3 regions of the Hydrogenophaga sp. L99 genome follow, and region 3 is predicted to be linked to each of the others. Evidence: predicted binding sites of a transcription regulator. Region 3 holds the regulator's gene; each other region holds the start of a gene.
The links. The regulator FNR, encoded in region 3, switches genes on or off when oxygen is low (the NO sensors DNR and NnrR bind a similar motif). The targets are predictions, from matches to a motif close to TTGATNNNNATCAA.

Region 1 (7,117 bases), 2.0 Mb from region 3:
GCGCGCCGCGCAACAGGCCGGCGAACTGGTATTCGGAGAGGCTGTCGGGCACTGGCGTGACCGCCCCCAGGATGGTGGCCGGGTCGGCGCCCAGCGCCACCGCCACCGGGTAGGGCTGGCCGGGGTGCAGCCGGCCGTGGTCGCGGAAGTCGAGCGCGCCGCCGCGGTGCGCGAGCCAGCGCATGATGAGCTGGTTGCGCGAGAGCACCTGCTGGCGGTAGATGCCCAGGTTCTGGCGCGGCTTGTGCGGCCCCTGCGTGATCACCAGGCCCCAGGTGATGAGCGGGGCCACGTCGCCGGGCCAGCAGTGCTGGATCGGCAGGCGCGCCAGGTCCACGTCGGCGCCTTCCCACACCACGTCCTGGCAGGGCGCCGACGCGTGCTCCTGCGGCGTCATGTGCCAGAGCTTCTTGAGCAGGCCGGCCATGCCCACCATGTCTTTCAGGCCACCCGGTGCCTGGGGTTCCTTGAGCGCGGCCAGCACCTCGCCGAACTGCCGCAGATCGGCCAGGCTGTCCACGCCCATGGCGCGCGCCACGCGACCGGTGGTGCCGAACAGGTTGCCCAGCACCGGCATGCGGTGGCCGGTGGGCCGCTCGAACAGCAGGGCCGGGCCGCCCGCGCGCAGCACGCGGTCGCACAGCGCGGTCATCTCCAGGTGCGGCGAGACCGGTTCGCCGATGCGCCGCAGCTCGCCGGTCTGCTCCAGCTGGGCCATGAAGTCGCGCAGGTCCCTGTAAGTCACGCGGGCACCTTGTCCATGCCCTGCCAGCGTTCGCTCAGCGCGTGCGGCACGTCCAGCAAATCCAGCACGCGCGCCACGCTGGCGTCCACGATGTCGTCGAGGCTCTGGGGGCGCAGGTAGAAGGCGGGCATGGGCGGACAGACGATGGCGCCCATCTCGGTCACCGCGGTCATGTTGCGCAGGTGGCCCAGGTGCAGCGGGGTCTCGCGCGTCATCAGCACCAGTCGGCGGCGCTCCTTGAGCATCACGTCGGCCGCGCGCGTGACCAGGTTGTCCGACAGGCCGTGCGCGATGGCCGCGAGCGTGCGCATGGAGCAGGGCGCGACCACCATGCCGCTGCAGCGGAACGAGCCGCTGGCCGGGCCGGCGCCGAGGTGGGCCGCGTCGTGCAGCGTGTGCACCAGCGGGCGCAGCGTGTGCGGGCCGGCGTGCAGTTCGTGCCGCAGAGTCTGCCAGCCGGCGTCGGAGACGACCAGATGGACCTCGGTGTGCTGCACCTGTTGCAGGGTCTGCAGCAGGCGCAGGCCGTAGACGGCGCCGCTGGCGCCGGTGATCGCCACCAGCAGGCGGCGCGGCTCAGGCGGAGTCGGGTTCATGCGCGGTGGGCGCAGGCGCCGTCAAGGTTTGCAGGCCGCAGCGCACGCGAAACAGCACCGCCTCGGCCTGATCGGGGTCGAAATCTTCGTGCAGGCGCTTGCGCACGCCATAGAGGTGCAGCTGGTGGTGCTGCGTGGGCGCGATGCCGTGGCGCTGCAGGCAGTGGCGCGCACATTCGAGAGGGCAGCCGTCGAGCACCACGATGGGTCGCCCCGACTGCGCGGTCTTGAGCAGGTGCGGCACGTCGCCGCCCACGCCGGCGATGCACGACATCTCGGCCGCGCCCATGCGGTCCAGCCGCACCGCCACGTGGTTGGCCAGTTGCGCGGCGCTGGAGCAGCCCGAGCAGGCGTAGACGATGGGCAGCGCCGTGCGGTCAGCGGGGTTCATGGGCGTTGCCGAAGGGGCGCAGCCGCTGCAAGCGCGCGAACACGGCCGACGGCGTCCATGGCGCGAGGTCGAGCACCGGCAGCTCCAGCGCGTCCAGTGCGTTCTTGACCACCAGGCCCAGCTCGGTATCGCCCTCCATGCAGAGGCGACGATTGAAGAACAGGGTGTCGGGATCATCCAGCCGCTGCGCCAGGCGCAAAAAGTCGTGCGCGTTGGCGCTCAAGGTGAGCTCGGTGGCGGGCTGTGGCGCGCTGGCTCGGAACGCCGTGCCTTGCCACGCAAAGTCAAACTTCAGGCCGGCGTCGCGCACCTGGATGCGAATGCGCTGGCCTTGCAGGCGTTCGGCCACATCGGCCGGCAGCTGGCGCGCCAGCACCAGGTTCAGCCCGGTGACCAGCAGCAGCGAGCCAGGGTAAGGTGGCAGGCGCGAGAGCACGGCGGCTACCGGCGGGGGGACGGTGTGGCGCGGGATGGGGGTAGCGGTGTGGTTCATGGGGGTTGTGGCGTTCAGGCCACGTACAGCAACAGGGTGAAGAAGTGGCAGGTGCTGCCGGCCAGCACGAACAGGTGCCAGATGCCGTGGCCGTGGCGCAGCTTGTGGCCGGCGGCGTAGAAGCCGATGCCCAGGGTGTAGAGGGCGCCGCCGGTGGCCAGCCAGGCAAAACCGGCCGGGCCCAGGGCGTGCCACAGCGGCACCACCGCCACCAGCACCAGCCAGCCCATGAGCAGGTAGATCACCAGCGACACCACCCGCGCGCCGCGCGCCAGCCAGATCTCTTGCGCGATGCCCAGCACGGCCAGCCCCCAGACCACGCCCAGCAGCGACCAGCCCCAGGGGCCTTGCAGCGAGACCAGCGCAAAGGGTGTGTAGCTGCCCGCGATCAGCAGGTAGATGCTGCTGTGGTCCAGCTTCTGAAACACGGCCTTGGCGCGACCGCCCAGCGCGTGGTACAGCGTGGACGCCACATACAGCGCCACCAGCGTGGCGCCGTAGACGCTGAATCCCACGATGCGCCAGGGGTCGCCCTTGAGCGCCGCACTGGTGATGAGCACCACCGCAGCGGCCACGGCCAGCACCGCCCCTACCAGGTGGCTGATGCTGTTGAAGCGTTCGCCGACAACCATGGCTTCAGGCGGTGGCGAGCGCCGCGGGTTCGATGCGCTCCTGTCCGGGCTGGCCGTGCCAGTAGCCATTGCAGTCGCGGTCGCGGTCGGGCAACAGGGGCAGCAGGGCGGTGCGGGCCGATCGCCCATCGAGCGCAGCGCGGCGCACCGCGTCGTACAGCCCGATCACGTCAGCGGTGTGCTGCGACTGCGGGCTGATGCGCGCCACATCCACGCCGAGCGCCGTCAGGTCGCCCCAGGCGTCGATCAGGCTGTGCACGCGGGCCGACTGGGTCTGGATGCCGTTGAGCACCAGGAACGCTGCTTGCTCACGGGTCTTGAGCATCAGGCCGTCGGGGTGGTCAAGGCAGCTGAAGCGGCAGTCGTCCTTGGGCAGGTCGCGGTGTCGCGCGGTGAAGCAGCGGGCCGAAAACGCGAGCGGCAGGCGGCCATGCACGAACACCTCGGTCTGCAGGCCCGCCGGACGAGCCTGCTGCAACAGGGTCAGGTCTTTGCGCGGCATCTCCAGCGGTGCGACCCAGCGCAAAGCGCCCATGGAAGCCACCCATTCCAGGGTGGGCCCGTTGTAGATGTTGAGGTGGGGCCCCGCGACGAACGGTCGTTGCCCGGACAGCGCGCCCACCGCGCCCATGTCATTGGCCTCGACCAGGAAGCCGGTGTTCGCCACCACCTTTTGCATGGCGCTGACGTCGGAGCCCGACTCCAGCAGCACCTGGGTGGACAGCACGGCGGTCTTGCCCGCCGCGCGCATCAACTCGGCCACGTCCAGCCAGTCAGACAGGCGCAGCTCGTGGCGGCGCGAGCAGGTGACCTCGCCGAGGTAGACGATGTCCACCGCGGTCGCTGCCATGGCCTCGTAGAAGTCGAACACGGTCTGGCGGGGCCAGTAGTACTGCAAAGGTCCGAGAGAGAGTTTCATGGAGGTGTCTTGTTTGTCGCTGTTGCGCGTGTCTTGTGGCGCGTTTGCCCTTCACCCCAGAGGGGCGAGGGAGCCAAGACCCAGTCGCCGGGGCGCGTGCCCCATCCAGGGCACCCGTGGAACCGGCTTCGCCGGGCTACAGGGGTGCGTCCCCCTTGGGGGAAGCCGCGCAGCGGCGCAGGGGGGCATCCCAAGCTCACTTCCATTTGCGGTGGTAGGCGCCCAGCGTGTGCTGCTGGCCTTCGGCCACCTGGTCCAGCGAGACCATCCATGCGCTTCTGGGCGTGTAGTGCTGGGGCTGGGCCAGGCAGTCGTCGATCGCTTCGCGCCACACCTTCGTCACCTGCGCCACATAGGCCGGGCTGCGCTGGCGTCCTTCGATCTTGATGGCACGCACGCCCATCTGCAGCAGCTGCGGCAGCAGCGACAAGGTGTTGAGGCTGGTGGGTTCTTCGATGGCGTAGTCGCTGTGCTCGTCTTCCACGTCGAAGCGGCCCTTGCACAGCGTCGGGTAGCTGGCGCTCTCGCCGGCGGCGTAGCGGTCGATCAGCACCCCGTTGAGCCGCGACTCCAGGCCCTGCGGGGTTTCCTGCCAGCGCACCGCCTTGGCGGGCGAACACACGCCGTGCGTGTTGGGCGATTCGCCGGTGACGTAGGACGACAGCGCGCAACGACCTTCCACCATGACGCACAGGCTGCCGAAGCCGAACACCTCGATCTCCACCGGCGTCTTCCCCACCACCTGGCGCACCTGATCGAGCGAGAGCACGCGTGGCAGCACCGCACGCGAAATACCGAACTGCCGGTGGTAGAGGTTGATCGCCTCGGGGTTGGTGGCCGAGCCCTGCACCGACAGGTGCAGCCGCAGCTTGGGGTGGCGCTGCGTGGCGTATTGCATGAGGCCGGGGTCGGCCAGGATCACCGCGTCCACGCCCAGATGCACAGCCTTGTCCATCGCCTCGCGCCAGCGTTCCGGGTGTGCCGCCTGGGGGTAGGTGTTGAGCGCCATGAACACCTGGCTGCCGCGCGCGTGGGCGTAGGTCACGCCGCTGGCGATGGCCGCGTCGTCGAAGTTCAGGCCGGCGAAGTTGCGCGCGTTGGTCGCGTCGCGCAGGCCGAGGTAGACGCAGTTCGCGCCGTTGTCCACCGCGGCCTTGAGCGCGGGCAGGCTGCCGGCGGGGCAGACGAGGTCCATGGCGGCGGATCCGGGTGTCTTGGTGTCAAGGGCCATGGCTTGTCGAGTGGATCCGTTTTCGATCGTGCCGCCATCCGCTGATGGAGCGGACATCAAGTTACCAGCGGCACCGCCTTGAAACCTTGACCCACGTCAAGGTGCTCATGGCTTGATCTGGCGCAAGCGGCTTGTTCTCAGGGGCAGCAGGCGGTCGCCTGGGGTTCAAACTGCGGAAACAGCAGGTTGTTTTCCAGGTGGATGTGGTTGATCAGGTCGTCCGACAGCTGGGCGATGCCGGCGTAGAGTGCGCGCCAGGTGTTGCAGGCTCCTGCAGGGGGTGTGGCGTCGCGGCTCAGGGCCATCAGGCGTTCCAGCTGTTCGCCGTGGCTGGTGTGCTCGTCGCGCATCACGGCAATGGGGTGCCGCACCATGGGCGTGCCGCCGGCCTTGAGCATGGGAAACAGCACGGTTTCTTCCTTTTCCATGTGCTCCAGCAACTCGGCCTCCATGGCCTCCAGGTGCGCGGCCAGGCCCACCGGCACGTCGGGACTGTCGCGGTGCACAGCTTCCACCCGGCGCGCCATGCGGATCAGTTCGGGCAGTTGCTCGCGGTGCACCGCGTGGTAACGCGCCAGGATGTGGTCGATCATCGCGCCGGGCGCCTGCGGCGCCGCTTGTGCCGCCGGGCGGTCGAGCTGCGCGAGTTCGGCCAGCACCGCGTCCAGTGGCAGGCCCTTGGCTTCGCAGGCCGCTTGCAGCGCCACCTGGCCACCGCAGCAGAAGTCGAGCTTCAGGCGGCGAAACACGGCGGTGGAGCCGGGCAGGTTGACGGCGATCTGCCCGATGGCTTGCTGGGCGCGGTCGTCGGTGGGGTGGTCCAGGGTGGCGGCGTGGCTCATGGTCTGTGTTCCTTAAAGGTTCATTTGGTGTGAATATATTAGCGCATAAAATCCATCAAACATGCATGTTAAGAAACGGCAAAAGACCATCGGTCATTGGGAGGATGCGGCGTGCGTTTGACGAACTGGACCGACTACAGCCTGCGGGTGCTCATGTACTGTGCCGCCTGCGCGCAGCGCGAGCAGCCCGCCACCATCAGCGAAATTGCCGAGGCCCACGGCATCTCGCGCAGCCACCTCACCAAGATCGTGATGACGCTCTCGGGCATGGGCCTGCTGGAAACCACGCGCGGGCGCGGCGGTGGCCTTCGTTTGCTCAAACCCGCCAAGGACATTGTGCTGGGCGACGTGGTGCGCCAGACCGAAACCGACTTCACGCAGGTGGAATGCTTCGACGCCGAGCACAACAGCTGCCGTCTCGACGGCTATTGCCGGCTCAAAGGGGCGCTGCAGCAGGCCATGGCGAGCTACCTGCAGGTGCTGGACGGTGTGACGCTGGCCGACCTGGTGGCGCCCATGGCGCAGCCCCAGGGCGCGCGGCTGGGCCAGCCCATGCGCGTGGTGCCCGGGTTGCCGCGTCTGGCGTTGCTGTGACGGTGGTTCGGGCCGGTGCCGTGAGCCCGGCACGTGTATCCGGACGCCAGGAAAGCCGCTAACCTATGAACATGCCATCTAGCGCCTCCCTGTCCACCAAACTGGTTCGCCTCGGCGCCGGTTTTCTCATCGTGGCGCTGACCTCCATCGGGCTCACGCTGTGGGTCACCTGGCAGCTCGAAGGCGGCGCGGCCGCGGTCAACGAGGCTGGGCGCATGCGCATGCAAACCTGGCGCATCACCAGCGCGGTGCAGGCCCAGGCGCCACCGGCCGACGTGGTGGCCCTGGTGACCCAGTTCGATGAAAGCCTGGCCTTGCTGCGCAGCGGCGACCCGAGCCGCCCGCTGTTTGTGCCCTGGGAAGCGGGCGTCAGGCGCGAGTTCGCGTCGGTGCAGTCGCTCTGGCAGGTGCAGCGCAGCCTGTGGCTGCAAGGTGACGTCACCACCGAATCGGCCCAGCAGGGCGTGGGCGTGTTTGTGGACGCGATCGACCGCTTTGTGCATGCCATCGAAGACGAGCTTTCGGGCCTGACCGCCATCCTCAACCTGTTTCAGTTCCTCATGATGGCGCTGGCCATCGGGGGTGCCGTGCTCATGCTCTACACCGGCTACCGGTTTGTCATCAACCCGCTGGCCAACATGCGACAGGGTCTGCGCCAGCTGGAAGCGGGTGAG
Region 2 (7,117 bases), 1.8 Mb from region 3:
GCCAGGCCGGCGGGGCAGTGGATGAGCACACTGCGGTCGACCGGTCCGGCTTCGAGCAGCGCCACGCGCACGGCGGGGTCTTCGCTCAAGCGCCCGGCCAGCACGCTACCGGCCGAGCCGCCTCCAACAATGATGTAGTCCAACATGAAGTCTCCAGAAAGTGCCGCGCGAGGCGTTGGGCCAGGCGAATCCAACCGCTGTCATACCCTTGCAAGATGGGGCGCGACAATCAGCGGCTAAGTTAGCACGCAGGCACGCAAGCAGATAGACGCGCCCGTCTAGGCGTGACGCGTGCGTGACCCAGCGCGTCAGCGCCCCGCGCAGACGCGCTGGACAATTCTTTTTTTCGAAACACACAGGAGAAAACCTATGAGCAGCATCCAGACCGTGGGCATTATTGGCTCGGGCACCATGGGCAACGGCATTGCGCAGGCCTGCGCCACCAGCGGCATCCAGGTGGTGCTGGTCGACATTGCCCAGGCGGCGGTGGACAAAGCCCTGGCCACGGTGGCCAGCAGCCTGGACCGGCTGATCAAGAAAGAAAAAATGACCGCCGCCGAGAAAGACGCGGCGCTGGCCCGCATCAAGGGCTCGACCAACTACGAAGACCTCAAGGGCGCGCAACTGGTCATTGAAGCCGCCACCGAAAACGAGGCGCTGAAGGTCAAGATCTTGCAGCAGCTGGACGGCTTGCTGGGCGCCGACGTGATCGTGGCCACCAACACCAGCTCGATCAGCATCACCAAGCTGGCCGCTGCCACGCAGCGCCCCGACCGCTTCATCGGCATGCACTTCTTCAACCCGGTGCCCATGATGGCGCTGGTGGAAATCATCCGCGGCCTGCAGACCAGCGACGCCACGCACGACGCGGTGAAGGCGCTGGCCGAAGCCCTGGGCAAAACGCCCATCACGGTGAAGAACGCGCCCGGTTTTGTGGTCAACCGCATCCTGGTGCCCATGATCAACGAAGCTTTCTTTGTGCTGGCCGAGGGCCTGGCCACGCCGGAAGACATTGATGCCGGCATGAAGCTGGGCTGCAACCAGCCTATTGGCCCGCTGGCACTGGCCGACATGATTGGCCTGGACGTGTGCCTGGCGGTGATGAACGTCTACATGGCCGAGTACAACGACAGCAAGTACCGCCCCGCGCCGCTGCTGAAGGAAATGGTGGCCGCTGGCTGGCTGGGCCGCAAAACCGGGCGCGGCGTGTATACCTACTAACCCCCCGCGCCGCTGCGCGGCACCCCCCAGGGGGCGATGCCTGCGGCCGGGCGAAGCCCGTTCCGCGGCATCCTTTGGCTGAGAGCCCCCGCGCTGGCCGCCGGTGGCGCAGTTTGTTTGCGCCAGATCAAGCTGCTGCGGCGCAGCATTTTTATGATGAACCCAACTTTCACTGCCTTGGGGTTTTTCATGAACGCTGCTGCCCGCACCCAACCGTCGCTCGCTGTTTTTGAGTTTCTCGACAGCACCCACCGCGAGATTCAGCAGCAACTGCAACAGCTGAACGGCTTGGTGGACGCGATTGAAAACAGCGGCCTGAACCATGCCAACCGGGAGCAGGCCCGCCGCGTGCTGGACTACTTCAATGGCGAAGCGCGCCAGCACCACCTGGACGAAGAAAAACACATTTTCCCGGCGCTGCTGAACAGCCAGAACGCCGAGATCGTGCAAGCCGCTGAACACCTGGTGCAAGACCACGGCTGGCTGGAAGAAAACTGGATTCAGATCGCGCCCAGCCTGGAAGCCGCCACCAACGGCAACCTGTGGTTTGACACCGTGGAACTTCGGCACGCACTGGAGGTTTTTGAAGCCCTCTACCTGGACCACATCGTTCTGGAAGAGTCGATTGCCTACCCGGCCGCCAAGCAGCGCTTGGCCAGCCTGGACACGGTGGGTATGGGCCGTGAAATGGCGAAACGCAGAGCCCTTAAAAGCGCTGCCCTGCCCTCTTATTAATTCGGCCCTATGAAGTATCAACCGTTCGCCCTGAGCCTGTCGAAGGGCTCGTGCCATGTCTGAGGAAGGTTTCGACAAGCTCAACCCGAACGGACTTTAAGACTTCACTGGGCCGGATCTATAGGCCTCGCGCTCAGCGGCTCAGCTCACCAGGCCACCGTCAAACCACGGTGGTCAAAAAACCCGCCTGAGCTGCCCGGGGGCAAGCCATCGATCACGCCCAGCAGCTCGCCCGCCGCCACGTCAGGCGGTCGCACCTGCAGCCCGGTTTTGGCAAAGGGCTGTGACAGCCCGGTGTCCACCGTGCCGGGGTGCAGCGCCACACACAGCGCGTCGCGGTTGCGCCGCGCCAGCTCAATGGCCGCCGTGTGCACCAGCTGGTTGAGCGCGGCTTTGGATGCGCGGTAGCCATACCAGCCACCCAGCGCGTTGTCGCCGATGCTGCCCACCCGCGCCGACAAAAACGCCGCCACACAGCGACCCTGGCGCGGCAGCAACGGCAAAAAGTGTTTCATCACCAGCGCCGGGCCCACAGCGTTCACCGCAAAGCTGTGCGCCAGGGCATCGGCGTTCAGGTGTTGCCACGAGCGCTCGGGCTCGGCGTGCTGGCCGCTGGCGGTGGTGCCGTGCAAAAACCCGGTGGCCACGATCAGGCGGGTTAGCGGCAGGCCGGCTTGGCTCAGCTGCGCCGATACATGCTGCGCGCAGGCCGCCACGGTGGCCTCAGCGGTGTAGTCCAGCGCGGGCTGGGTTTGCCGGCCCAGCGCCAGCACCGTGCCACCCTGTGCGCGCAGCTGCGCCACCAGGGCCGCACCAATGCCGCCGGTGCCACCCAGCACCACGCTCAGGCCGGGTTGTGGGGTTGTTTCATCGGCGGGAGCGGGTGCAGGGGTCGGGTTCATGGGCGCATTATGGGCAGGCAGCGCCAGCGCGCGCTGGCCCGCACACCCAAGGCCCCTGCGGGCCGGCGGCCATGACGCGCCTCAATGCAGCGCCACCGTGGGCCGCTTACCATGAGGCCCCTCACCGGTTGCCGTGAGCCCTGTTTTGCCAAGGATTTGAGATGAGCGCTTTTGACTTTGACCTGTTTGTGATTGGTGGCGGCAGCGGCGGTGTGCGCGCTGCGCGCATGGCCGCACAGCGTGGCGCCCGCGTGGCCCTGGCCGAAACCCTCGGCACCGACGGCCTGGGCGGCACCTGCGTGAACGTGGGCTGCATCCCGAAAAAGCTCTACAGCTACGCCGCGCATTACGCCGAAGGCCTTCACGAATCGGCGGGCTACGGGTGGGAGGGCGAAGCCCCGCGCCTGAACTGGGCCACCCTCAAAGCCAACCGCGCAAAAGAGATCAGCCGCCTCAACGGCGTGTATGGCAACCTGCTGCGCGGCTCGGGCGTGACCGTGTTCAACGGCTTTGCCCGCATCGACGGTGAGCACGCCATCACCCTGGCCACGCTGCATGCCGACGGCAGCCCCGGCCACCAGCATTTCACCGCTAAAAACATCCTCATTGCCACCGGCGGTACGCCGCATGTGCCGCACTTTGTGGGCCGCGAACACGTCATCACGTCCAACGAGATCTTTGACCTGGAGCCGTTCCCACAGCGCCTGCTGGTGGTGGGCGGCGGCTACATTGCCTGCGAATTTGCGTCCATCTTCAACGGCCTGGGCGCCCAGGTGACGCAGCTGTACCGCGGCGAACAGGTGCTGCGCGGTTTTGACGACGAAGTTCGCCACTTTGTGGCCGCTGAGATGCTCAAGTCGGGCGTGGACCTGCGGCTCAACGCCGGCGTGGTGGACATCCGCAAAGCCGCCGACGGGCTGCGCGTGGAGCTGGAAGACGGCAACGTGGTGATGGCCGACGCGGTGCTCTACGCCACCGGGCGCGTGCCCAACGTGCAAGGCCTGGGGCTGGACACCGTGGGCGTGGCCCAGGGCGGGCAAAACGAAGTGCTGGTGAACGCGCACTACCAGACCAACGTGCCCAGCATTTACGCCGTGGGTGACGTGACCAACCGCGTGCAGCTCACCCCGGTGGCGCTGGGCGAAGCCATGGTGGTGGTGGACCAGCTGTTTGGCCCCGCCGCGGGCAAACCGCCACGCGACATGAGCTACGACTTCATCCCCACCGCCGTGTTCACCCACCCCAACATCGGCACCGTGGGCTTCAGCGAAGCCGCTGCGCGCGAGCAATTTGGCCAGGTCACCATTTTTCGCAGCGAGTTCAAAGCGCTGCGCCACACCCTGTCGGGCAGCACCGAGCGCACCCTCATGAAACTGGTGGTGGACACCGCCACCGACCGCGTGGTGGGCCTGCACATGGTGGGTGCCGAAGCGGGCGAAATTGTGCAGGGCTTCGCCGTGGCCATGAAAGCCGGCGCCACCAAGGCCGTGTTTGACAGCACCATTGGCATCCACCCCACGGCGGCCGAAGAGTTTGTGACCATGCGCGAACCGGCCCGAAACTAAACGCGCGCCAGCCCATAAATGCCGGCTGCGCCCAGAGCCATGTGCCCCCAAAGGCCGGGCGCAAGCCAAGCCAGGTAGCGCCAACCGCCAGCAAGCCCGGCAGACACGCTTTTGCCCACGGCATGCGCCAGCAGCGCCAGCACCACGGCCCACACACCGGCGCCCCCTGGCAGCGGCTCGCCCGACGCGAACACCGCCGCCACCGCGGCGTGCAGGTCGGCCAGCGCCGCCAGCGCGGAGCCCAGCAGCAGCCCCGTCGAGCCCAGCCACAGCGTCAGCCCGTACACGCCAGCCTGGATGCCGCTGAGCAACGCGGCCACGCCCGCCGCTGCCCACAGGCTGAACATGCGGTCTTCGTCGGGTTCTGACGGGACATCGGCGGCCTGGGGCGCGCCGCGCACCATCCACCCACCCCAGGCCAGCGCCAACACAGCGGCGGCCAGCGAAGGCAGCCACAAAACCGGCAGCCAGGCCGGTTGCACGGCAGCGGCCACCAGCAGCACCTGCAGCTGGGTGGACACACAAGACAACAGGCCACCACCGGCCAGCAACCGCACGTCGGCGGGCCGCTCGCGCGCCGCCAGCCCCAGCGTGGCGATGGTGGCGGTGCTGGACACAAAGCCCGAAGCCAGCGCCGACAACGCCACCGCGTGGCGCGCTTGCAGCAGGCGGCGGCTCAGGTGGGCCAGGGCCTGCACCCCCAGCAGCAGGGCCACCAGCTGCACGATCACATAGGGGTTGAGCACCGGCCCCCACAGCGGCCGGTTGGGCACCAGCGGCAGCGCCATCAGCACCAGCGCCGCCAGCATGATGCCGTCGCGCACCTCGCCCGGGCTGAGCCAATGGCTGGCAAAGTGGTGCAGCCGCTGGCGGCCGGCCAGCAAACCCGTCAGGCCCACTGCCGTGGCCGCCGCCAGCGGCAGGCTCCATGCGCAAAGCACGCCAATCAGGTAGGTCAGCAGCAGCGCCACTTCGGTGGTCGCACCGGGGTCGTCCGAGCGGTCGCGCCAGTAGGCCATGGCCGCCAGCGCTGCCACCAGCGCCGCACCCGTCACCACCAGCCCGGTCAGCTGGGTGAGCGCCGCCAGGGCGCCGGCCACACAGGTCAGCGCAAAGGTGCGCAAACCGGCAAACGCCCGCTGGGGACCGCTGCCCTTGCGCCGTTCCCGCTCAATGCCGATCAACAAACCGCAGCCCAGCGCCACGGCCAGCACGGCCACCGCACCGGCCGGGTCGGCGGGCAAGCCCATGGCAGCGGTTTCGGCATTGAACATCGGGTTATGGGGCGTTGTGGGCGCTCATCGGCGGGTTGTCATGTGGCGGCGCCACAATAGCGCCATGCACAAGACACCCGACTTTACCGCCCCGGTTTTCTTTCGCGAACCCGCCGCCGCGCTGGCGCAGGTGCAGCGCATCTACCGCGACAACGTCGCGTTTTTGCGCGTGGCCATGCGCGACTTTGTGGCCGGCCAAGACTTCAGCAGCGTGCGCGTGCGCGCCTGCTACCCGTTTGTGCGGCTGCACACCCACAGCGTGTCGCACCAGGGCACGGGGCCACAGAGCCGCCTGAGCTACGGCTTTGTGGCCGGCCCCGGCCGGTTTGAAACCACCCTCACCCGGCCCGACCTGTACGGCGGCTACCTGCTCAAACAGTTTGAACTGCTGCTGGCCAACCACGGCGGCGAGCTTGAAGTGGGCACCAGCACCCAGCCCATTCCCATCCACTTTTCGTTTGCCGAGCACGACCATGTGGAAGGCAGCCTGAGCGCGCCGCGCCGCGCCCTCATGCGCGACGTGTTTGACCTGCCCGACCTGGCCGCCATGGACGACGGCATTGCCAACGGCACGCACGAGCCGCGCCCCGGCGAGGCGCAGCCGCTGGCCCTGTTCACCGCGCCCCGGGTCGACTATTCGTTGCAGCGCCTGCGCCACTACACCGGCACCGCGCCCGAGTGGTTTCAAAACTTCGTGCTCTTCACCAACTACCAGTTCTACATCGACGAGTTCATCCGCCTCGGGCACGCCGAAATGGCCAACCCGGCCAGCGAATACATCGCCTTTGTCGAACCCGGCAACGTGGTGACGCGCCGCGCGGGCCTGCCAGCGGAAACCGGCGACGAGCTGGGCACGCAGCCGCCGCGCCTGCCGCAAATGCCGGGCTACCACCTCATGCGTGCCGACCGCAGCGGCATCACCATGGTCAACATTGGCGTAGGCCCGGCCAACGCCAAAACCATCACCGACCACATTGCCGTGCTGCGCCCCCACGCCTGGCTCATGCTCGGCCACTGCGCCGGTCTGCGCAACAGCCAGCAGCTGGGCGACTACGTGCTGGCCCACGCCTACGTGCGCGAAGACCACGTGCTCGACGAAGAACTGCCGCTGTGGGTGCCCATTCCGGCGCTGGCCGAAATTCAGCTCGCGCTGGAGGCCGCCGTGGCCGATGTGACCGGCGTGGCGCCGCACGAGCTCAAGCGCATCATGCGCACCGGCACCGTGGCCAGCACCGACAACCGCAACTGGGAACTGCTGCCCGACAACAAGCCCCAGCGCCGCTTCAGCCAGAGCCGCGCCGTGGCATTGGACATGGAGAGCGCCACCATCGCAGCCAACGGCTTTCGCTTTCGCGTGCCCTACGGCACCCTGCTGTGCGTGAGCGACAAGCCGCTGCACGGCGAGATCAAGCTGCCCGGC
Region 3 (7,117 bases):
TGCCGACAACACCACCGGTCACGTTTGGGACGGTGACTTGGCAGAGATGAACAACCCCTTGCCACGCTGGTGGGTGTATCTCTTCATCATCACCGTGGTGTTTGCGCTGGCATATGGCGTGCTTTACCCCACGTTTGGGAAGTTCCAGGGGGTGCTGGGATGGTCGTCACAAGGACAGCACGCCGCTGAGGTGAAGAAGGTTCAGGAAGCCATTGCACCCATCTACGCCAGGTTCAATGAAATGAAGCCCGAGCAACTGGCTGGTGACGCACAGGCGATGGCTGTGGGTGAGCGCCTGTTCATGAACTACTGTGCCCAGTGCCACGGCTCCGATGCCCGTGGCGCCAGGAGCTTCCCCAACCTCACCGACGGCGATTGGCTGTGGGGTGGCGACCCAGAAGCGATCAAGGTCTCAATTGCCCAAGGCCGCAACGGTGTGATGCCGCCCTTGGGCGCTGCTGTGGGCTCTCCTGAAGACGTCCGCAATCTGGCTCACTATGTGCTCAGCCTGTCGGGCAGTCCGCACGACAGCGTGCGCGCCTCCCAGGGCAGGAGCAATTTTGGTTCGTGCGCCGCTTGCCACGGCATGGACGCCAAGGGCAACACCGCCCTGGGTGCACCCAACCTGACCGACGGTGTATGGCTGCACGGCTGGGGCGAAGAAGCCATCATTCGCGCCGTCAACAACGGTATCAATAACCAGATGCCCGGACAGTCGGTGTTGCTCAACGAGGCCCAGATCCACGTCCTCAGCGGCTACGTCTGGGGCATGTCCAACAAGCCGGCCAATTAAGCACTCTGTGCCCCTGAGACCGCGGCGGTTGTGATGACCGCCGCCCTTACTTTTTTGCCTTCCTTTCCGGGTTCCTCGTGAGTTCCGACACACCAGACAGCAACGCCAGCAAGCCCATCATTCCCATCGTTGCTGTGTCCCCTCGGGGCGCTAAAGACGACGATGAGGAGATGGTTTCTTTGTATGCCGCGAGGCAAAAGATCTACCCGCGCTCTGTATCGGGGATGTTCTCAAACTGGCGCTGGATCACGGTCTGGATCACACAAATTGTGTTTTACGGCTTGCCCTGGCTGGAGTGGAACGCTCGTCAAGCGGTTCTTTTTGACCTGGAAGCCCGTCGCTTCTACATCTTCAGCTTGGTGCTGTACCCGCAGGACTTCATTTACCTGACCGGGCTGTTGGTCATTTCTGCGCTGGCCCTGTTCTTGTTCACGGCCGTGGCGGGTCGCCTCTGGTGTGGTTACGCGTGTCCACAAACGGTCTACACCGAAATTTTTCTCTGGATCGAAAAAAAGGTCGAGGGCGATCGCTCGGCCCGTATGCGCTTGGATCAGGCTGATTTTTCCGCGCAAAAGCTGGGCAAAAAGTGGCTTAAGCACGCCTTGTGGATTGCTTTTGCGCTCTGGACAGGCTTCACCTTCGTAGGCTATTTCACGCCCATCCGCGATCTGGCTGCCTTGTCGCTGGCCGCGTCTTTGGGCCCTTGGCAAACCTTCTGGGTATTTTTCTACGGCTTTGCCACCTACGGCAACGCAGGGTTCATGCGCGAGCAGGTCTGCAAGTACATGTGCCCCTACGCGCGTTTCCAGAGCGCGATGTTTGACAAAGACACCATGATCGTCACCTACGACGAAAAGCGTGGTGAGCCCCGCGGTCCGCGATCGAAAAAGGCCGATCCCTTGGCGCTGGGGTTGGGTTCTTGCGTTGACTGCACGCTCTGCGTCCAGGTCTGCCCCACCGGTATCGACATTCGCAAGGGTCTGCAATACGAATGCATCGGCTGCGGTGCCTGTATTGACGTGTGTGACGAGGTCATGGACAAGGTGGGTTATCCGCGCGGCCTGATCAAGTACTCCACCGAGAACGGGGTTGCTCAGGGCTGGACCACGGCTCAAATGATCAAGCGAGCGTTCAGACCCAGGGTGCTGGTTTACACCGGTATCCTGGTGGCCATCACCCTGGCTGTGATGGTCAGCTTGTTCATGCGCAAGCCGCTCAAGGTGGACGTGATCCGCGACCGGGGCGCATTGGCCCGCATGGTGGAGCAAGGACGCATTGAAAACGTCTTCCGGCTGCAAATCATGAACGCCACCGAATCCACACAGCGCTACGTCATCACGGTGTCCGGCCTGCCGGGTGTCACCATTGCTTCGGAAAACGAAGTCGAGGTGTTGCCCACTGAGGTCCGCTCGGCCGTGATTCGGGTTCAGATACCGCCGGATGCTGCAAACCCGGGCTCGCACCCCATCCAGTTCGGCATCCGCTCGGTTGGTGACGAGCCAGTCGAGGTTTCCGAGAAAGCTGCCTTCCTGGTCCCGCGCTGACGACATTCAGCGCCATTTGACATTCCCATTTCGGAGCTACAACATGAGCAACGCGCCCTTGACCCAGCCCCCAAGCCATGAAAATACCCCCTGGTGGAGAATTCCACATGTGGTGTTCGTGCCGGCTCTTCTGTTGTGTGGGGTGATAGCGACCAGCACCATGGTGGTCATTTCGTCGATGGACCAGGATCCGGTGCTTGACAAGGAGGTCTACGAGCGAGAGCGCAGGGCGGCACTGGCACTGGAGGGGCAAGCAAGGATCGATGCGCTGATGGCTGTGCAGCCAGCCAATCAGGGTCGAAACCATGCGGCTTCACCTTTGGTGCCCTCTGAAAAATAATGGCCAGCCTGGCTACCGGTGCAGCTGTACCCGGGTGCTTGTCGCTTTAACAAAAACAGATATGGAAGAGGAGCCGCACCGATGTGGACACAGCGTTTGATGTGGATAGCATGGCCTGCTTTTTTGGTGGCCGCGGTGCTGGAAATGGTGGTGTTTGCTTTTGTCGATCCCAGCGATCTGCATTGGTTTGGCTCTCCTCTGGCCCTGTCGCGGGAAGCGGTTTACACCCTCGCGTTCTTTGTGTTCTGGGGTGCAACCATGGTTTCCAGCGCCTTGACAACTTTGCTCGCCGTGTCGCCATTTGAGGTGAACCGTTGCCCGATACCCGCAGACGAGCGACCAACCGACTGCGCCAAGAACGGTCGCTGCGGCTGAAACGGCTAGCGCCTTCAGCGCCAACAAAAAACCCCGGAGAGGCGTATGCGCCTGTCCGGGGTTTTTTTGTTGGGCATTCGCCCAGGTTTTCGTTGGGTGTCGCGGTGGATTCAGCGGCAAGTTTGCGGATTCACGATCTGCTTGAGCCCTTCGGTGCTCTTGATGTGAACATAGCGCTGTTTCACTTCGATAATGCCGTCGTCAACGAACTTGGAGAAAGTGCGGCTCACCGTTTCGAGCTTCATACCCAGGTAGCTGCCGATCTCTTCGCGGGTCATGCGCAAAATCAGCTCGGACTGTGAGAACCCGCGGGCATGAAGCCGCTGGACCAGATTGAGCAAGAAAGCCGCCAGCCGTTCTTCGGCGCGCATGCTGCCCAGCAGCAGCATCACCGAGTGGTCGCGCACGATCTCGCGGCTCATGATCTTGTGGACGTGGTGTTGCAGGGTGGTGAATTCGCGTGAAAGCTCTTCCACCTGGTCAAAAGGCATCACGCACACCTCGGCATCCTCCAGTGCAATCGCGTCGCACGAGTGGTGGTCGCTGACGATGCCGTCCAGACCGATGATTTCTCCCGTCATCTGAAAGCCGGTCACCTGGTCACGGCCGTCTGCGGTCGTAACGCAGGTTTTAAAAAAACCAGAACGCACGGCAAATAGCGACGTGAACTTGTCGCCCGTGTTGAAGAGCGCGGAGCCGCGCTTGATGCGGCGGCGTGTGGAAATCACCGCGTCGAGCTTGTCTATCTCTTCACTGTTCAGACCCATGGGCAGGCACAACTCCCGCAGGTTGCAGCTTGAGCAGGCGACTTTGATGCTTTGAATGTCCATAATTTTTCCAGGAGTGCGGGGTTAGCTTAACGCATCGGCCCGAGCACTGTCGAGAAAAGGCCGGTTTGGAGTCTGGGGGCAATCCTGGGGACAACCCCCGGTCCGACCGAGGCCTTGATCAAGATCAAAGGCGCTGGCGCGCTCATGCGGCACATTCAGCCCTCAGAACTGGAGAACTGTTTGTGAGTCATGCTATTTCCAACGAGTTGCTCAAGCGATTCGACATTCCTGGGCCTCGTTACACCTCGTACCCGACGGCAGACCGATTCGTCGAAGCTTTCGCGGAGCAAGACTATATACAAGCGCTGGAGCAGCGCCGAGTGGGTTCCATGGCGCTGCCGCTGTCGCTGTATGTGCACATTCCGTTTTGTGAGTCGGTCTGCTACTACTGCGCCTGCAACAAGGTGATCACGAAGCACCACGAACGTGCAGCCGAATACCTGCGCTATCTGTCTCGTGAGGTGGAGCTGCAGGTGCAGCACTTCGGGCAAGGTCACAGCGTGTCGCAGCTGCACCTGGGCGGCGGTACCCCCACTTTTCTGTCCGATGCCGAGCTGGAAGACCTGATGTCGATGATCCGGCGCAATTTCACGCTGGTGCCGGGTGGTGAGTATTCGATTGAAGTGGACCCTCGCACGGTGACCGACCAGCGGCTGCAGACGTTGGCCAGACTGGGCTTCAACCGCTTGAGCTTTGGTGTGCAGGATTTCGATCCGGCGGTGCAAAAAGCGGTGCACCGGGTACAACCCGCTGAACAGGTTTTTGCCTTGGTAGAAACCGCCCGCAAGATCGGGTTTGAGTCGGTCAATGTGGACCTCATCTACGGTTTGCCCCTGCAAACCCCGGAATCTTTTGCGCGCACCTTGGCCCAGGTCAACGAGTTGCGTCCGGACCGCATTGCGCTGTATGCCTACGCCCATCTGCCTTCGCGGTTCAAGCCACAGCGCCGCATCATCTCTGCCGAACTGCCCAGCGGCGGCGACAAGCTGGCCATGCTGTCGGCCTCGCTGGACGCGTTCATGGACGCGGGGTATGTGTATGTGGGCATGGACCACTTTGCTTTGCCCACCGATGCGCTGGCCGTGGCCAAGCGCCAAGGCCGTCTGCACCGCAACTTTCAGGGCTACAGCACCCAGCCCGATTGCGATTTGATCGCTCTGGGCGTTTCGGCCATCGGACGCATTGGCGCCACCTACAGCCAGAACGCCAAAACGCTGGACGAGTACTACGACGCGCTGGACCAGGGGCGTCTGCCTATCGTGCGCGGCCTGGCTTTGACGCGGGATGACCTGTTGCGACGCTCCGTCATCATGTCGCTCATGTGCCAAGGCCAGTTGCAATACGAATCCATCGAGCTCGGCCACCTGATCGATTTCAAGTCCTACTTCGCGCGTGAGCTGGAAGTGCTGTCCGGCTTTGTAGAGAGCGGGTTGGTCACCATGGATGACACGGGCGTCGAGGTCACGGCTACAGGTTGGTTTCTCGTGCGTGCCATCGCTATGGTGTTTGACAAGAACCTGCAGGTTGACCTGGACCGGGCGCGTTTTTCGAAAATCATCTGAGCGTTCAGCGGGATACCGCGGGCGCAGGCGTTGCCCGTGCCCGGCCTGCGCTACAGTGACTTATGCAGACTTCAATGGCGATCACGGCCCTGTTCATGGGCCTCGCGGGCGGGCCCCACTGCGTGGCTATGTGCGGCGCGGCTTGCGCGGGCATCAGCCGTGCGGCGGGTGAGCGCAGCACCCGCGCGCTGTGGACCTTCCAGTTCAGCCGCATGCTGGGCTACGCACTCTTCGGCGCCTTTGCCGCCGGCTCGGTGCAAGGCCTGGCCTGGTTGGGCACCAACACCGCGGTGCTGCGCCCTGTGTGGACAATGTTCCATGTGGCCGCTCTTTTGCTCGGTGCCGTGCTGATCTGGCAGGCCCGCCAGCCCGCCTGGATTGAAAACCTCGGTCAATCGATTTGGCGAAAGGCCCGTCCTGTGATGGCCTCACTGGGACAGCGCGCACCTGTGGTGTTGGGTGCTGCATGGGCACTCATGCCTTGTGGCTTGCTGTATTCGGCCTTGTTGGTGGCGTCCCTGTCGGCCAATGCAGCAGAGGGCGCTGCCATCATGGCGCTGTTCTCCATCGGCACATCCATATCGCTTACCGCAGGTCCTTGGCTGCTGTTGCGGTTGCGCGGTGGCCGCTCAGGTGCGTGGGGCATTCGCCTTGCCGGTCTGGCACTGGCAGCCACGTCGGGCTGGGCCCTGTGGATGGGCATCACCAACCCCACCGGGCTCTGGTGTGCCTGATCTTTGTCGCTGAATGGGGCCTCAGCCGGCACGGGCACGCCGGCCGGGCAGGGTGGCCAGCACCAGGCCCAGCAGCGCAATGCCAAACGCCACCACTTGCAAGCCTGTGAGCCGTTCGCCCATGAACAGCACGCCAATGGCGGCAGCGCTCACCGGCAGCATCACCGTGAACACGCCGGCTTGTGATGCGGGCACTGTCTTCAGGCCGGTCATCCAAAGCCACACGGTCCACATGCTGGCGGCCAAACCGTAAAAAACCAGCAGGCCCCAAACGGGTGCCTGGACCGCACCAAAGTCAAACTGCCATGCAGCCCACACCCCAAACGGCGTGACAAGGGCAAAGCCCCATAGGTTGATGATGGCCGAAATGCGCTTGGGACTCAGACCATCGGTCAAGCGCTTGCCAATGACCACGTAGGCGGCCTCACAAACCACCGCTGCAAACACCAGCAGATTGCCTAGCAGGCTGCGGCTGATGCCGAAGGGGCCACTCGTATCAGCCAGCACCGGCATGGCCGGGTCTGCTTTCTGCAAGGAAAACAGCCCGATGCCGATGGCCGCACAAGCAATGCCAGCCGCACTGCGCCAGCCGATGCGCTCGCGCAGAAACAACCAGCTGAGCACAGCCACCACGGCAGGTATGGACGACATGACCACGCCCGCGGCCACAGCGGTGGTCATGCTTACCCCAAACAGCATGCAGATCGAAAACAGGAAGTTGCCCAGGAACGACTCCAGAAACAACAGGCGGCGTGTGTGGCTTGATATGGGGGCCTCGTCGGCGGGCTTGCGCATCCACCGCCACATGGCCAGACCACCAATGCCAAAGCGCATCCAGGCCAGCAAAAACACGGGAAACACCAACACCAGTGGCTTGGATAGCGCCACATAACTTCCCACCAATGCCATGCTCAGGCCCAGGCTGGCGTACGCCCACCA

Region 1: the regulator FNR is predicted to act here: its motif matches at 5,094-5,107, upstream of ubiU (ubiquinone anaerobic biosynthesis protein UbiU).
Region 2: the regulator FNR is predicted to act here: its motif matches at 1,339-1,352, upstream of AC4QBL_RS00155 (hemerythrin domain-containing protein).

What each region holds. Positions count from the first base shown of each region.
Region 1 covers NZ_CM178972.1:3,958,064-3,965,180, forward strand. The annotation lists gene ubiD (4-hydroxy-3-polyprenylbenzoate decarboxylase) at 1-745, opposite strand, end outside; gene AC4QBL_RS18965 (UbiX family flavin prenyltransferase) at 742-1,341, opposite strand; gene AC4QBL_RS18970 (putative zinc-binding protein) at 1,322-1,732, opposite strand; gene ubiT (ubiquinone anaerobic biosynthesis accessory factor UbiT) at 1,719-2,225, opposite strand; gene trhA (PAQR family membrane homeostasis protein TrhA) at 2,240-2,857, opposite strand; gene ubiV (ubiquinone anaerobic biosynthesis protein UbiV) at 2,862-3,776, opposite strand; gene ubiU (ubiquinone anaerobic biosynthesis protein UbiU) at 3,973-5,007, opposite strand; gene ytfE (iron-sulfur cluster repair protein YtfE) at 5,145-5,849, opposite strand; gene AC4QBL_RS19000 (RrF2 family transcriptional regulator) at 5,961-6,443, shown strand; gene AC4QBL_RS19005 (type IV pili methyl-accepting chemotaxis transducer N-terminal domain-containing protein) at 6,509-7,117, shown strand, end outside.
Region 2 covers NZ_CM178972.1:36,039-43,155, reverse strand. The annotation lists gene AC4QBL_RS00165 (GMC family oxidoreductase) at 1-146, opposite strand, end outside; gene AC4QBL_RS00160 (3-hydroxybutyryl-CoA dehydrogenase) at 370-1,221, shown strand; gene AC4QBL_RS00155 (hemerythrin domain-containing protein) at 1,411-1,956, shown strand; gene AC4QBL_RS00150 (SDR family oxidoreductase) at 2,103-2,858, opposite strand; gene gorA (glutathione-disulfide reductase) at 3,020-4,423, shown strand; gene AC4QBL_RS00140 (MgtC/SapB family protein) at 4,420-5,697, opposite strand; gene AC4QBL_RS00135 (AMP nucleosidase) at 5,762-7,117, shown strand, end outside.
Region 3 covers NZ_CM178972.1:1,825,903-1,833,019, reverse strand. The annotation lists gene ccoP (cytochrome-c oxidase, cbb3-type subunit III) at 1-793, shown strand, start outside; gene ccoG (cytochrome c oxidase accessory protein CcoG) at 964-2,337, shown strand; gene AC4QBL_RS08755 (hypothetical protein) at 2,381-2,677, shown strand; gene AC4QBL_RS08750 (hypothetical protein) at 2,759-3,052, shown strand; gene fnr (fumarate/nitrate reduction transcriptional regulator Fnr) at 3,163-3,882, opposite strand; gene hemN (oxygen-independent coproporphyrinogen III oxidase) at 4,065-5,444, shown strand; gene AC4QBL_RS08735 (sulfite exporter TauE/SafE family protein) at 5,519-6,178, shown strand; gene AC4QBL_RS08730 (DMT family transporter) at 6,200-7,117, opposite strand, start outside.